DNA from 3 places in the Streptomyces sp. NPDC057616 genome. Region 3 is predicted to be linked to each of the others. Evidence: riboswitches for the same ligand, from Rfam matches in the RefSeq annotation. Region 3 holds a riboswitch; each other region holds the start of a gene.

Region 1 (4,515 bases), on a different contig from region 3:
CCGTCCAATCGCCCGGGACGGAGCGAGAGAACGGCCCACGCACACAGCAGGGCCATGACCGAGGCGGCGCCCAGGCGGCGCCGTATCGCCACCGTGCTGCGGAAGACGAGCACCTCGTCGCCGATCACGGCGGGTTCGAACACGAGTGCGTGGCGCGTGGGGGCGCCGGTGCCTTCGGCCGTACGCTCGCGGTGTCCGGCGTGGTCCGGGGCGCCCGCGTACGACACCGGCTGCTCCTTCCGACCGAACCAGAGCCCGGGTGGCGCCCACCGCCGGAGAGCCTTCTCGTACGCCTGGTGGGAGTCCCCCACGTCGATGCGGTAGCGGAGCCGTGGCAGACCGGGCCGAAGAGGGTCCGCGTCCCGCACGAACCGCCACAGCAGCGGATCGTCGCGGTCGATCTCCTGACCGGGGCACAACTCGACGGAGAACTTGCCGGTCCTGCCGCCGCGAGCCCAGTAGATGCCGACCCCGGCCAGTGAGTCCCACCGGATCACCGCGGCCTGGTCACCGCGGATCCACCAGAGACCGGTCGCGTCGAAGACCGTGACCCAACGGCGGCCGCGCCAGCGGAGGACGAACTGGAGCACGCCGAGGAGGCCCATCCCAACCATCAGGCCCACGCACAGCCAACCCCTGACGGGGAGGTGGCCAACCCTCACCACGAGCCAGATCCCGGCGACTCCAAACCCCATCGCCATCAGGTCGAACGGCAGCGCATAGAGAAGACGCCGCAGCCCGTACCGCAACAGGGTCGCGTCCGGCGCCGGCCGGCTGTCGGAGATCATGGCGAGGGACTGTAGCGGCGTGGCGGCCCGCCGACTAGATCCCTACCGGGGCCCGACCTGGTCCAGGCGAAACGGCGAGCCCGGACACGTCGGCTGCCAGCCCCGGCGGAGGGCCGACGAGATGGCTGCGGCGACGTCTTTGGGCAGCACCGCAACGCTCGGCGCCGGGGTGTCCGCGTGCTGCACCGTGTACGTGCACGGCCTGCAGAGAGCCTGGTCGTACGTAGGCCGGCGGCGCAGGCGCCAGTGGGAGACCGTGCCGTCGACGACGATGCGTCGCGAACCCTTGCGGCCGATGGCCATGGCGCACCCTCCGTCACCTCGACTGGCGGCAGCGATGCCAGCTGGCCAGACCCTTCGGGTGAGCCGACCAATGGCGAACGGGAGTGACAGGCGTCCCAGGCGACGGCCCCAGGTCACCACCGTTCGTCTGCGACACTGGTACAGCCATGCCAAAGCCCGGAGAACTCACTTTCGTAGCCCCCCGCGGAGCCAAGAAGCCGCCGCGGCATCTTGCCGATCTTTCGCCTGCCGAGCGCAAGGAGGCGGTTGCCGAGATCGGGGAGAAGCCGTTTCGCGCCAAGCAGCTCTCGCAGCACTACTTCGCGCGGTACGCGCACGACCCGGCGGAGTGGACCGACATCCCGGCCGGCTCGCGCAGTCGGCTGCAGGAGGCTCTGCTGCCGGACCTGATGTCCGTCGTACGGCATCTGTCGACCGACCAGGGCACCACCCGCAAGACCCTGTGGCGGCTGTTCGACGGGACGCTCGTCGAGTCCGTGCTGATGCGGTACCCGGACCGGGTCACCATGTGCATCAGCTCGCAGGCCGGATGCGGGATGAACTGCCCGTTCTGCGCCACCGGGCAGGCGGGGCTGGACCGTAATCTCTCCGCCGCGGAGATCGTCCACCAGATCGTGGACGGGATGCGCGCGCTGCGGGACGGCGAGGTGCCCGGCGGGCCGGCCCGGCTGTCCAACATCGTCTTCATGGGCATGGGCGAGCCCCTCGCCAACTACAAGCGGGTCATCACGGCCATCCGGGCCCTCACCGACCCCGCCCCGGACGGGCTGGGGCTGTCCCAGCGCGGCATCACCGTGTCGACCGTCGGGCTCGTGCCGGCCATCCACCGGTTCGCCGACGAGGGCCTGAAGTGCCGGCTGGCGATCTCGCTGCACGCCCCCGACGACGAGCTGCGCGACACCCTCGTCCCCGTGAACACACGGTGGAAGGTGCGCGAGGTCCTCGACGCCGGGTTCGAGTACGTCGAGAAGAGCGGGCGCAGGCTGAGCATCGAGTACGCGCTCATTCGCGACATCAATGATCAGGCGTGGCGGGGAGACCGGCTCGGGAGGCTGCTGCGGGGCAAGCCCGTGCACGTCAATCTCATTCCGCTCAACCCGACGCCCGGTTCGAAGTGGACCGCCTCCCGGCCCGAGGACGAGAAGGCCTTCGTCGAGGCCATCGCCGCACACGGTGTACCGGTGACCGTCCGGGACACCCGTGGGCAGGAGATCGACGGGGCCTGCGGTCAGCTCGCGGCCACCGAGCGGTAACCTGAGCCGGTACGAACACCCGTACACACATCTGCATATTCCGACAGGGGAGCGCCACAGCGCTGAGAGTGCGGCAACCGGGCCGCAGACCCTCTGAACCTTGCCCAGGTCATTCTGGGTAGGAAGTTCGGTGATCACTCAAGCTGTTGCGCCCTGCCCGGGAGCCGTCGGCCCTGTCCGCCGGTCCCGGGCAGGGCCGCGTCTCTTCCTGGTCAGCCAGGAGGAATTCGGTGAACAACAACAGGAAGCTCGCGGCGCTGGTCGTCGGGCTGGGACTCGTGACCCTCTCCGCGTGCGGGTCCTCGTCCGGCGGCGGCGGGTCCGCCGGCTCCAAGTCCGTCACCCTCGTCAGCCACGACTCGTGGGCCGTCTCGAAGAGCGTGCTCGCCGACTTCGAGAAGCAGTCCGGCTACAAGGTGCACGTCCTCAAGGACGGCGACGCCGGTCAGGCCGTCAACAAGGCCATCCTCACCAAGGACGACCCGCAGGGCGACGTCTTCTTCGGCGTCGACAACACCCTGCTCTCGCGGGCGCTCGACAACGGCCTCTTCCAGTCGTACGAGGCCAAGGGCTCCGACATGATCCTGCCGGAGTTCCGGGTCGACCAGGCCAAGCACCGGGTCACGCCCATCGACTCCGGCGACATCTGCGTCAACTACGACAAGGCGTACTTCAGCAAGCACAGGCTGACGCCGCCGCAGTCGTTCGACGACCTGGTCAAGCCCCAGTACAAGAACCTCCTCGTCACCGAGAACGCCGCCACCTCCTCGCCCGGCCTCGGTTTCCTGCTCGGCACCGCCGCGAAGTACGGCGACGCGGGCTGGCAGGGCTACTGGAAGAAGCTCAAGGCCAACGGCGTGAAGGTCGTCGACGGCTGGGAGCAGGCCTACAACGAGGAGTTCTCCGGCTCCGCCGGCGGCAAGAAGGCCAAGGGCGACCGGCCGCTCGTCGTCTCCTACGCCTCCTCGCCGCCCGCCGAGGTCATCTACGCCGACCCGAAGCCGAAGACGGCGCCGACCGGGACGTCGTACGGCACCTGCTTCCGGCAGATCGAGTACGCGGGTCTGCTCAGCAACGCCAAGAACGCCAAGGGCGGCAAGGCGCTCCTGGACTTCCTGGTCACCAAGGAGTTCCAGGACGACATGCCGCTGAACATGTTCGTCTACCCGGTGCGGGAGGCCGCGCAGGTCCCGGCCGAGTTCCAGAAGTTCGGGCAGCCGGCCGGGGACCCGGAGAAGATGGCGCCCGGCAAGATCGCCGAGAACCGTGACCAGTGGGTCAAGTCGTGGACGTCACTCGTACTGAAGTAGCCGTCCGCGGCCGTCGCTCGGGGAGCGCGGCGCGGCTCGGCCTCATGGCCGTGCCCGTCGCGTTCTTCGCGCTGTTCTTCGCCTGGCCCGTGGCCGCGATCGTGGCGCGCGGGCTCAAGGTCGACGGGGCCTGGCAGTTCGGCCGGATCGCGGACGTCGTCACCCAGTCCGACATCCGGCACGTCCTGTGGTTCACCACCTGGCAGGCGCTTGCCTCGACCGCGCTCACGCTGCTGATCGCGCTCCCCGGCGCCTACGTCTTCGCGCGCTTCGACTTCCCCGGCAAGCAGGTGCTGCGGGCCGTCGTCACCGTCCCGTTCGTCCTGCCGACGGTCGTGGTCGGTACGGCCTTCCTCGCGCTCGTCGGACGCGGGGGACTGCTCGACGAGTGGTGGGGCGTACGGCTCGACACCACCGTGTGGGCCATCCTGCTCGCGCACGTCTTCTTCAACTACGCCGTCGTCGTACGGACCGTCGGCGGCCTGTGGAGCCAGCTCGACCCGCGGCAGGAGGAGGCCGCGCGGATGCTGGGCGCCTCGCCGCTGCGGGCCTGGCGGAGGGTGACGCTGCCCGCGCTCGCGCCCGCCGTCGCCGCGGCAGCGCTGATGGTCTTCCTCTTCACCTTCACCTCCTTCGGCGTGGTGCAGATCCTGGGCGGGCCCACCTTCTCCACGCTCGAGGTGGAGATCTACCGGCAGACGTCCGAGATCTTCGACCTCTCCACCGCCGCGGTGCTCACCATCGTCCAGTTCCTGGCGGTGGGCGTGATCCTCGCGGTGCACGCCTGGACCGTACGGCGGCGCGAGACGGCCCTGCGGCTCGTCGACGCGTCCGTGACCGCGCGACGGCCGCGCGGGGCCC
Region 2 (4,515 bases), on a different contig from region 3:
AGCTACTGGTGCAACAACTTCCCCTGGATATCTGAACGTTCACAGGGCAGGCGTCCTCCGGCGGGAGGAATCGCGACGAACGGTGCAGGCCAGAGGCCAATTTCTGGAAACCCCCTGTCACCACGTGCCGTGACCGCTCTACCATCGGCTTATCCGTAGCAGGCTCCCCTCCGTTTCTGCCCGACGGCTCGTTGGCATGCGAGCCCCAAGCCCTACGGAGCATCGGGGGATGCACATGAACAGCGTTCCGCAGCACCTGCTGAGTGAGGACCGCCAGGAGTACGAGCGGGTCCTCGACGAGGCGCTGCGCTCCGCCCCACACCGCCCGGAACTGGCCGCTGTCGGACAGCGGCTCAACGCCGAACAGCTGCGCACCATGGCGCTCAACGCCTCCGCGCTCATCACGGCGGCCGCGGCGACCGAGTACCAGCACTACGTGAAGGTGCGCGAGGAACTGCGCCAGCCGGCGTCGTCCACCCCGTCGCCCACCCGCGAAGCGGGCTCCTCGGAGCCCGGCGGGCCGGCGATGGGGCTCGCCACCACCCTCGGCGAGGCCGCCGAGACGGCCGGCGCGGGCGCCGTCGCCGTCGCCGCCGTCCTCACGCCGGTCCTTGCCGGAACAGCAGCGGTGATCTTCCTGCTCGTCGGCTACGTCATCCGGTCGCTCGACCCCGGCCAGGTCTTCGGCAAGACCTTGATCACCGCCGGCTGGGTGTTCGGCGTCCTGACCGCGGCCGCGATCCTGGTCGCCGCCGTCGGCCTGCTGCTCACGGCTCTGCGCAACAGGCCGTCGCTCGAGGACGGGCCGTACGGCGAACTGCGCGGGGACGTGGCCCTGGCCAGGGAAGCCTGGCGCGAGGCACTCCTGGAGCGCGGCATCATGCCGTTCCTCAGGGAGGCACTCGCCGACCCGGGCGCCGCCGCGGCCCTGCACAGCACCACACCGCGGACGCCGACCAGCCGTATGCCGAGCCTGGGCTACGACCGCCCCGGCTTCAGCAGCCCGGACGACGGCTCCGGCGGATCACGCCCGAGCTTCTCGAGCCCGGACTACACCAGCCCGGACTTCGGAGGCCCGGAACACCAGCCGGAGTGAGCGCCGGCTTGCGCCCTCCGCATCGGAGCGGCCCGTGGGGGCCGGCCGGGGGAGCGCAAGCCGAACACCCCTTTCGCCACGCCCTCTTCGGTCTGCTCGCACCGTGTCAGCCGGGCGGACCGTCCAGGTCGGACCCCTCGTGCACGACGTCGTGGGCGATGTCCACGAGGGGGAGGTTGTGGTGAAGGCGTAGGCGCGCAGGCGCTCGAAGGCGCCACCGGGCGAGATGTTCAGCCGCATGCGCGACGTCGGTGCATGCAAGTCGACGGGCGGCGCACGCCGGAACCCTCCTCAAGGGCTCCGGCGCACACGCGGCGCTCGCCGTCAGTCGGCGATCGGCAGATACACCCGGTTCCCAGCGGCGGCGAACTCCTTCGACTTCTCCGCCATGCCCGCCTCGATCTCGTCCCGGTTCCCGCCGTGCTCACGGCGGATGTCCTGGGAGATCTTCATCGAGCAGAACTTCGGCCCGCACATCGAGCAGAAGTGGGCGGTCTTGGCCGGCTCGGCGGGCAGGGTCTCGTCGTGGAACTCCCTTGCCGTGTCCGGGTCCAGGGCGAGGTTGAACTGGTCCTCCCACCGGAACTCGAAGCGGGCGTCGGACAGCGCGTCGTCCCAGTCCTGGGCACCGGGGTGCCCCTTGGCGAGGTCGGCCGCGTGGGCGGCGATCTTGTAGGTGATCACGCCCGTCTTCACATCGTCGCGGTTGGGCAGGCCCAGGTGCTCCTTGGGCGTGACGTAGCAGAGCATCGCCGTGCCCCACCAGGCGATCATCGCGGCACCGATGCCGGAGGTGATGTGGTCGTACGCCGGCGCGACGTCCGTGGTCAGCGGGCCGAGCGTGTAGAACGGAGCCTCCTCGCAGATCTCCTGCTGAAGGTCGATGTTCTCCTTGATCTTGTGCATCGGGACGTGCCCCGGGCCCTCGATCATGGTCTGTACGTTGAAGCGCTTGGCGATCGTGTTGAGTTCCCCGAGCGTGCGCAACTCGGCGAACTGTGCCTCGTCGTTGGCGTCCGCGATCGAACCCGGCCTCAGGCCGTCGCCCAGCGAGTACGTGACGTCGTAGGCGGCGAGGATCTCGCAGAGCTCCTCGAAGTTCTCGTACAGGAACGACTCCTTGTGGTGCGCGAGGCACCAGGCGGCCATGATCGAGCCGCCGCGCGAGACGATGCCGGTCTTGCGGTTCGCGGTGAGCGGGACGTACGGCAGCCGCACACCCGCGTGGACCGTCATGTAGTCCACACCCTGCTCGGCCTGCTCGATGACGGTGTCCTTGTAGATCTCCCAGGTCAGCTCCTCGGCCCGGCCGTCGACCTTCTCCAGGGCCTGGTAGAGCGGCACGGTGCCGATGGGCACGGGGGAGTTGCGAAGCACCCATTCACGGGTCGTGTGGATGTTGCGGCCGGTGGACAGATCCATGACCGTGTCGGCGCCCCAGCGGGTCGCCCAGGTCATCTTCTCGACCTCCTCCTCGATGGAGGACGTCACCGCGGAGTTGCCGATGTTGGCGTTGACCTTCACCAGGAACCTCTTGCCGATGATCATCGGCTCGATCTCCGGGTGGTTGACGTTGGCCGGCAGCACCGCGCGGCCCGCCGCGATCTCCTCGCGGACCACCTCGGGCGCCACGTTCTCCCTCAGCGCCACGAACTCCATCTCGGGCGTGATCTCGCCCCGGCGTGCGTAGGCGAGCTGGGTGACCGGCATCCTCTCGCGCCCTCGCCGCGGCTGGCGCGGGCGTCCGGGGAAGACCGCGTCGAGGTTGCGCAGCCCGCCACGCGGCGAGGTGTGCTTGATGCCGTCGTCCTCGGGGCGGACGGGGCGGCCCGCGTACTCCTCGGTGTCTCCGCGGGCGACGATCCAGTTCTCCCGCAACGGGGCGAGCCCCCTGCGGACATCGGTGTGGGTGAGCGGATCGGTGTACGGGCCGGAGGTGTCGTACAGCGTGACCGACTGCCCGTTGGTGAGGTGCACCTGACGGACCGGCACCCGCAGATCGGGGCGTGAGCCCTCGACATACGCCTTGTGCCAGCCGATGGACTTCCCGGCCTCCGAGGACTGTTCACCGGACTGTTCGCCCGGAATGGACAGTTCGTCCTGGTTGGAGGCAGGCGTGCGTGCGTCCTTGTTGGTCATGAGACCTACTCCCTACGCCGGCATTACCCGGTAACAGGTTCGGCGGTCGACGCAGCGATATCCGTCTGTCGACGTCTCGTTGGGGCCATCACCCGACTTCGGTGATGTTCCACGTGAAACATCGCAGGGACGGAGGTCAGCGCCCTCTCAGCCCGGTGCTCCGAGCTCCCGCGTGTGCAAAGGTGTCTCCACGCTAGCGTCAATTCCGGCGAGCTGAACAGGGGGCCCCGGCGTTCTTGCAATGATCGGGCGGTGACCACGACACGCCAGCACCCGTACCCACCCCCCGAGCCGCGCCCTGAGCACACCTCCCACAGCGGCCAGGAACACGGTCACGGTGCAGGCCATGGACACGGTCACGGGCAGCGCGCCAATGCCGCTGCCGGCCACGGTCACTCGCACAGCCACGGTCCTGCGGCGCCCGTCTCCAAGCACCTGCGCAAGGTCATCGCGGCGGTGCTCATCCCGTTCACCGCGGCCGTGGTGGTCGGGCTCGTGGTGCTGTGGCCCGGCGGCGCACCGGCCCATCAGCGTTCCGGCGTGGGCTTCGACCGGCAGACCCAGCAGGCGACGGTCGCCAAGGTCGTGAACGTGGACTGCAAGTCGGTGAACGCCTCCGGCCAGGCCGCGTCGGGCAACGCCTCCGGCGCCGCGAGCTCCTCCGCCCAGCAGCCGGAGAAGGGCACCTGCAAGAAGGCGACGATCCGCGTCGACACCGGCAAGGACAAGGGCCGCACGTTCACCGAGATCGTGCAACCGGACCAGTCACGGCAGCTGCACGAGGGCGAGAAGGTCGTGGCCGCCTACGAGCCGTCCGCCCCGAGGGACCTGCAGTACTCGGTGACCGACGTCAACCGGCGGTTCCCCATGGCGCTGCTCGCCGGCATCTTCGCGCTCGCCGTCGTGGTGGTGGGCCGTCTGCGCGGGGTCATGGCGCTGGTCGCGCTGGCCGTCAGCTTCATGGTGCTGACCTTCTTCATCCTGCCCGCGATCCTGCAGGGCTCGAACCCGCTGCTCGTGGCGGTGGTCGGGTCGAGCGCCATCATGCTGCTCGCCCTCTACATGTGCCACGGCCTGTCCGCCCGTACCTCCGTGGCGGTGCTCGGCACGCTGCTCTCCCTCGCGCTGATCGGCCTGCTCGGCTCCGGATTCATCGGCTGGGCGGCGCTGACCGGCAACACGGACGACAGCACCGGCCTGATCCACGGCCTGTACCCGTCGATCGACATGAGCGGTCTGCTGCTCGCGGGCGTCATCATCGGCTCGCTCGGCGTCCTCGA
Region 3 (4,515 bases):
CCTCCTTGACCAGCTGCCGCACTCGCGTCACCTCGACATCGAGCATCTCTGCGATGTCGGGGAGGGTGAGCCAGGCGGGGACGAGAGCATCGATCTTTGCGTCAATCTCGGTCACGGAATCAAGCCTGCCATCCCGCACTGACAGTCGGAAGCCAGGCTGGCCCGACCCGGGGGTCGCGCGTTACGCCGTGGCGGCCTTCAGGGGCCGGGCCGGGTCGCCGATGCGCTCGGCGTCCATCGGTGTGCCGGCCTCGATCAGCCGTCTGCCCTGCGCCAGGTCCCGGGGCCGGCCGACCGCGAGCAGGCCGACCAGACGGCCCTCGCGCAGCCAGCAGACGGACCAGGCGGGCCCGGCCGGGTCGCCGCGCCACAGGGTCGTGTCGGCGGAGGCGTGGTGACCGGCGTACTGGACGAAACGGCCGAACTGCTCGGACCAGAAGTACGGGACGGGGTCGTAGACGGCCGGCGGCACCCCGGTGCTGCCGCCGACGATGTTCTCGGCGACCGTCCGCGGCCCCTGGAGGGCGTTGTCCCAGTGGTGGACGAGCAGGCGCTCGCCGTAGCGCCCCGACGGGAAGGAGGCGCAGTCGCCGACGGCGTAGACGTCCGGTGCCGAGGTGCGCAGATGGGCGTCGGCGACGACCTCGTGGTGCCTGCCGAGCTCGATGCCGGAGCCGCTCAGCCAGGCCGTGGCGGGGCGGGCGCCGATGCCGACCACGACCGCGCCCGCGGGCAGCCGCGAGCCGTCGTCGAGGACGACCGCGCCGGGCTCGACGCGCTCCACGCGCGCGTGGGTGCGCAGTTCGACACCGGCGTCGGCGTACCAGCGGGCCATCGGCGCGGCCACCTCGGCGGGCAGGGCGCCGGCGAGCGGCCGGTCCGCCGCCTCGACGACGGTCACCGCGCAGCCCGCCTCGCGTGCGGCCGTGGCGAACTCGGCGCCGATCCAGCCCGCGCCGACCACCACGATGTCGTGCTGCCGGGCGAGGACGGGCCGCAGCCGCTCGGCGTCGTCCAGGGTGCGCAGCAGATGTACGCCGGGGACGCCCTCGGCGCCCGGCAGCCGAATCGGTTCGGCACCGGTGGCGAGCACGAGGACGTCGTACCGGACGGGACCGGCCTCGGTGTCCAGCTCGTGCTCGGCGGGGCGCAGGCCCAGCACCTCGCACCCGAGCTGAAGCTCGATGCCGAGCGCCTCGAAGTCGACGTCGAAGGCGGAGCCCTCGGACTTGCCGAGCAGGACGGCCTTGGAGAGCGGGGGCCGGTCGTAGGGCTGGTGGGGCTCGGCGCCGATCAGGGTCACGCGGCCGGTGAAGCCCTGCTCGCGCAGCGCCACCGCGGACTGCACACCGGCCATGCCCGCACCCACCACGACCACGCGCCGCGAGGGCGATCCACCCGTCTCCTGCGTCTGCTCGCTCACCTGATCACCCTAGCCAACTGACAAAATGTCAGTCAGCAGTCGTGCTCACTCAGTGACCTGCTCCACAACGCTGGTGCCGCTGCCGCTCTGCGACTCCCACTCCCAGGTCTCCTCCAGCCGCACGCGCCCGTCCGGCAGCTCCACCACCGTGGACACGCAGTGCCCCGAGGACGTCGTCCCGTCGCGCTTGAGCTGCACGTACCGGAAGTCCAGCCGGTCGCCGTCCCGGGTACCCACCAGATGGCCCCGTACGACGTCCCCGCCCGCGTACGCGGCCCAGATCTCGCCGTCCTTCTCGTGGTACGTGAACCGGGTCCGCGTACCCACCTGACCTGGGGCCTGGTCGGCGACAGGGGCGAGGACGAGTCCGTCCAGCGAGCGGGGCATGGCGGGAGGCTCCCTTACAGAGGCGCGGAGGGTCGGGCTAGGGTGGCCAACGTACAAGCACTCGCGGGAGCCCGGACGCACCGGGCTGAGAGGGAGGCTGGCGGCCTCCGACCGTACGAACCTGATCCGGGTCATGCCGGCGAAGGGAGGGGCTGGACGCCCATGCCGTCACGTATGTCGGACGTCCTCGTCGTCGGGGGCGGAATCATCGGCCTGGTCACGGCCTGGCGCGCCGCGCAGCGCGGGTTCGCCACGGCCCTCGTGGATCCCGAACCGGGGGGCGGTGCCGCGCAGGTGGCCGCCGGGATGCTCGCCGCGGTCACCGAACTGCACTACGGCGAGCAGACCCTGCTCGGCCTGAACCTCGCCTCGGCCCGCCGCTATCCGGAGTTCGCGGCCGAGCTGACCGAGCTCACCGGCCACGACCTCGGCTACCGCCGGTGCGGCACCCTCGCCGTCGCGCTGGACGCCGACGACCGCGCCCATCTGCGCGAACTGCACGCCCTGCAGCGGGAGTCGGGGCTGGAGTCGGAGTGGCTGTCGGGCCGCGACTGCCGGCGCCTGGAGCCGATGCTCGCGCCGGGCGTGCGCGGCGGGCTCCGGGTCGACGGCGACCACCAGATCGACCCGCGGCGGCTGGCACGCGCGCTGGTCGCCGCGTGCGAGCACGCGGGCGTGGTCTTCCACCGCCAGTGGGCCGAGCGCTTCCACGTCGCGGGCGACCGGGCCCGCGGTGTCACCACGGCGGACGGCACCGAACTGGGCGCGGGCCAGGTGGTGCTGGCCGCCGGCAGCCTCAGCGGGCGGCTCCCCGGTGTCCCCGACGACGTGCTGCCGCCAGTGCGGCCGGTGAAGGGGCAGGTGCTGCGGCTGACCGTGCCGCGGCGGTTCGCGCCCTTCCTGAGCCGCACCGTGCGCGCGGTGGTGCGCGGCAGCCAGGTCTACCTGGTGCCGCGCGAGAACGGCGAGCTGGTGATCGGCGCGACCACCGAGGAGCTCGGCTGGGACACGACGGTCACCGCGGGCGGGGTCTACGAGCTGCTGCGCGACGCGCACGAACTGGTCCCCGGCATCACCGAGCTGCCGCTGACGGAGACGCGCGCGGGTCTGCGCCCGGGCTCCCCCGACAACGCGCCCCTGCTCGGCCCGACGCAGCTGCCCGGGCTCCTGCTGGCCACCGGGCACCACCGCAACGGCGTGCTGCTCACGCCGGTCACCGGCGACGCCATGGCGCACGTCCTGACCACCGGTGAACTGCCGGACGAGGCCCGCCCGTTCACCCCGAGGCGCTTCGCGCGCGTGGAGCAGCCCGTATGAACATCTCCGTCAACGGGGAGCCCCGGGAGTTCGCTTCCGGCACCGCTCTCGACACCGTCGTGCGGACGCTGACCCCGGCCCCCTCCGGCGTGGCCGCCGCCCTCAACGAAACCGTCGTCCCGCGCGCGCAGTGGCCGGCGACGCCCCTCTCCGACGGGGACCGCGTCGAGGTCCTCACCGCCGTCCAAGGAGGCTGACCCATGGCCGACGATCCCTTCGCCCTCGGCGGTACGTCCTTCACGTCCCGCCTGATCATGGGTACCGGCGGTGCCCCGAGCCTCGACGTGCTGGAGCGGGCGCTGGTGGCGTCCGGCACGGAGCTGACCACGGTCGCGATGCGGCGCGTGGACCCCTCGGTGCACGGCTCGGTGCTCTCCGTCCTGGACCGGCTCGGCATCCGGGTACTGCCGAACACGGCCGGCTGCTTCACCGCCGGGGAGGCGGTGCTGACCGCGCGGCTGGCGCGCGAGGCCCTCGGCACCGATCTGGTCAAGCTCGAGGTGATCGCCGACGAGCGCACCCTGCTGCCCGATCCGATCGAGCTGCTCGACGCCGCCGAGACCCTGGTCGACGACGGCTTCACCGTGCTGCCGTACACCAACGACGACCCCGTCCTCGCCCGGAAGCTGGAGGACGCCGGCTGCGCGGCGATCATGCCGCTCGGCTCGCCCATCGGCTCCGGTCTCGGCATCCGCAACCCGCACAACTTCCAGCTGATCACCGAGCACGCGTGCGTGCCGGTGATCCTGGACGCGGGCGCCGGTACGGCCTCGGACGCGGCGCTCGCGATGGAGCTGGGGTGCGCGGGTGTGATGCTCGCCTCGGCGGTGACGCGGGCGCAGGAGCCGCAGCTGATGGCCGAGGCCATGAAGCACGCGGTGGAGGCGGGCCGGCTGGCGTACCGGGCGGGCCGCATTCCGCGCCGTCACTTCGCCGAGGCGTCCTCGCCGCACCAGGGGCGCGCGCACCTGGATCCCGAGCGTCCCGCCTTCTGAACGCGCGTTCGACGGGCCCCGGAAACGGGTGCGAGGTCCGTCACAGGTCGGCTGCAGTCACGCCCCGATCCGGCAGGAACGGACGGCCTTGTCGGTCACGGCTCGTACACTCACCTGCGTGGATACGACCCTTCAGGACCCTCTGGTCGGGCAGGTGCTCGACGGGCGCTATCGCGTGGACGCGCGGATCGCGGTCGGCGGGATGGCCACGGTCTACCGGGCCCTGGACACCCGCCTGGACCGTGTGCTCGCGCTGAAGGTGATGCACCCGACGCTCGCCGCCGACGGCACCTTCGTCGAGCGGTTCATCCGGGAGGCGAAGTCGGTCGCCCGGCTGGCCCACCCGAACGTGGTGCAGGTCTTCGACCAGGGCACCGACGGGTCGTACGTCTA

What was found. Region 3 has a riboswitch for thiamine pyrophosphate ahead of thiO (glycine oxidase ThiO). Riboswitches for the same ligand answer to the same signal wherever they lie in the genome.
Region 1: another riboswitch for thiamine pyrophosphate. It lies ahead of ACFU97_RS30900 (thiamine ABC transporter substrate binding subunit); the one in region 3 lies ahead of thiO (glycine oxidase ThiO).
Region 2: another riboswitch for thiamine pyrophosphate. It lies ahead of thiC (phosphomethylpyrimidine synthase ThiC); the one in region 3 lies ahead of thiO (glycine oxidase ThiO).

What each region holds. Positions count from the first base shown of each region.
Region 1 covers NZ_JBHVGU010000028.1:69,981-74,495, reverse strand. The annotation lists gene ACFU97_RS30910 (hypothetical protein) at 1-788, opposite strand, end outside; gene rlmN (23S rRNA (adenine(2503)-C(2))-methyltransferase RlmN) at 1,238-2,344, shown strand; TPP riboswitch at 2,380-2,487, shown strand; gene ACFU97_RS30900 (thiamine ABC transporter substrate binding subunit) at 2,575-3,654, shown strand; gene ACFU97_RS30895 (ABC transporter permease) at 3,699-4,515, shown strand, end outside.
Region 2 covers NZ_JBHVGU010000017.1:126,118-130,632, forward strand. The annotation lists gene ACFU97_RS22495 (metallophosphoesterase) at 1-35, shown strand, start outside; gene ACFU97_RS22500 (hypothetical protein) at 230-1,096, shown strand; gene thiC (phosphomethylpyrimidine synthase ThiC) at 1,421-3,235, opposite strand; TPP riboswitch at 3,228-3,417, opposite strand; gene ACFU97_RS22510 (YibE/F family protein) at 3,488-4,515, shown strand, end outside.
Region 3 covers NZ_JBHVGU010000048.1:42,948-47,462, reverse strand. The annotation lists gene ACFU97_RS39990 (Rv2175c family DNA-binding protein) at 1-115, opposite strand, end outside; gene ACFU97_RS39985 (NAD(P)/FAD-dependent oxidoreductase) at 182-1,423, opposite strand; gene ACFU97_RS39980 (hypothetical protein) at 1,469-1,810, opposite strand; TPP riboswitch at 1,864-1,975, shown strand; gene thiO (glycine oxidase ThiO) at 1,973-3,127, shown strand; gene thiS (sulfur carrier protein ThiS) at 3,124-3,324, shown strand; gene ACFU97_RS39965 (thiazole synthase) at 3,328-4,122, shown strand; gene pknB (Stk1 family PASTA domain-containing Ser/Thr kinase) at 4,241-4,515, shown strand, end outside.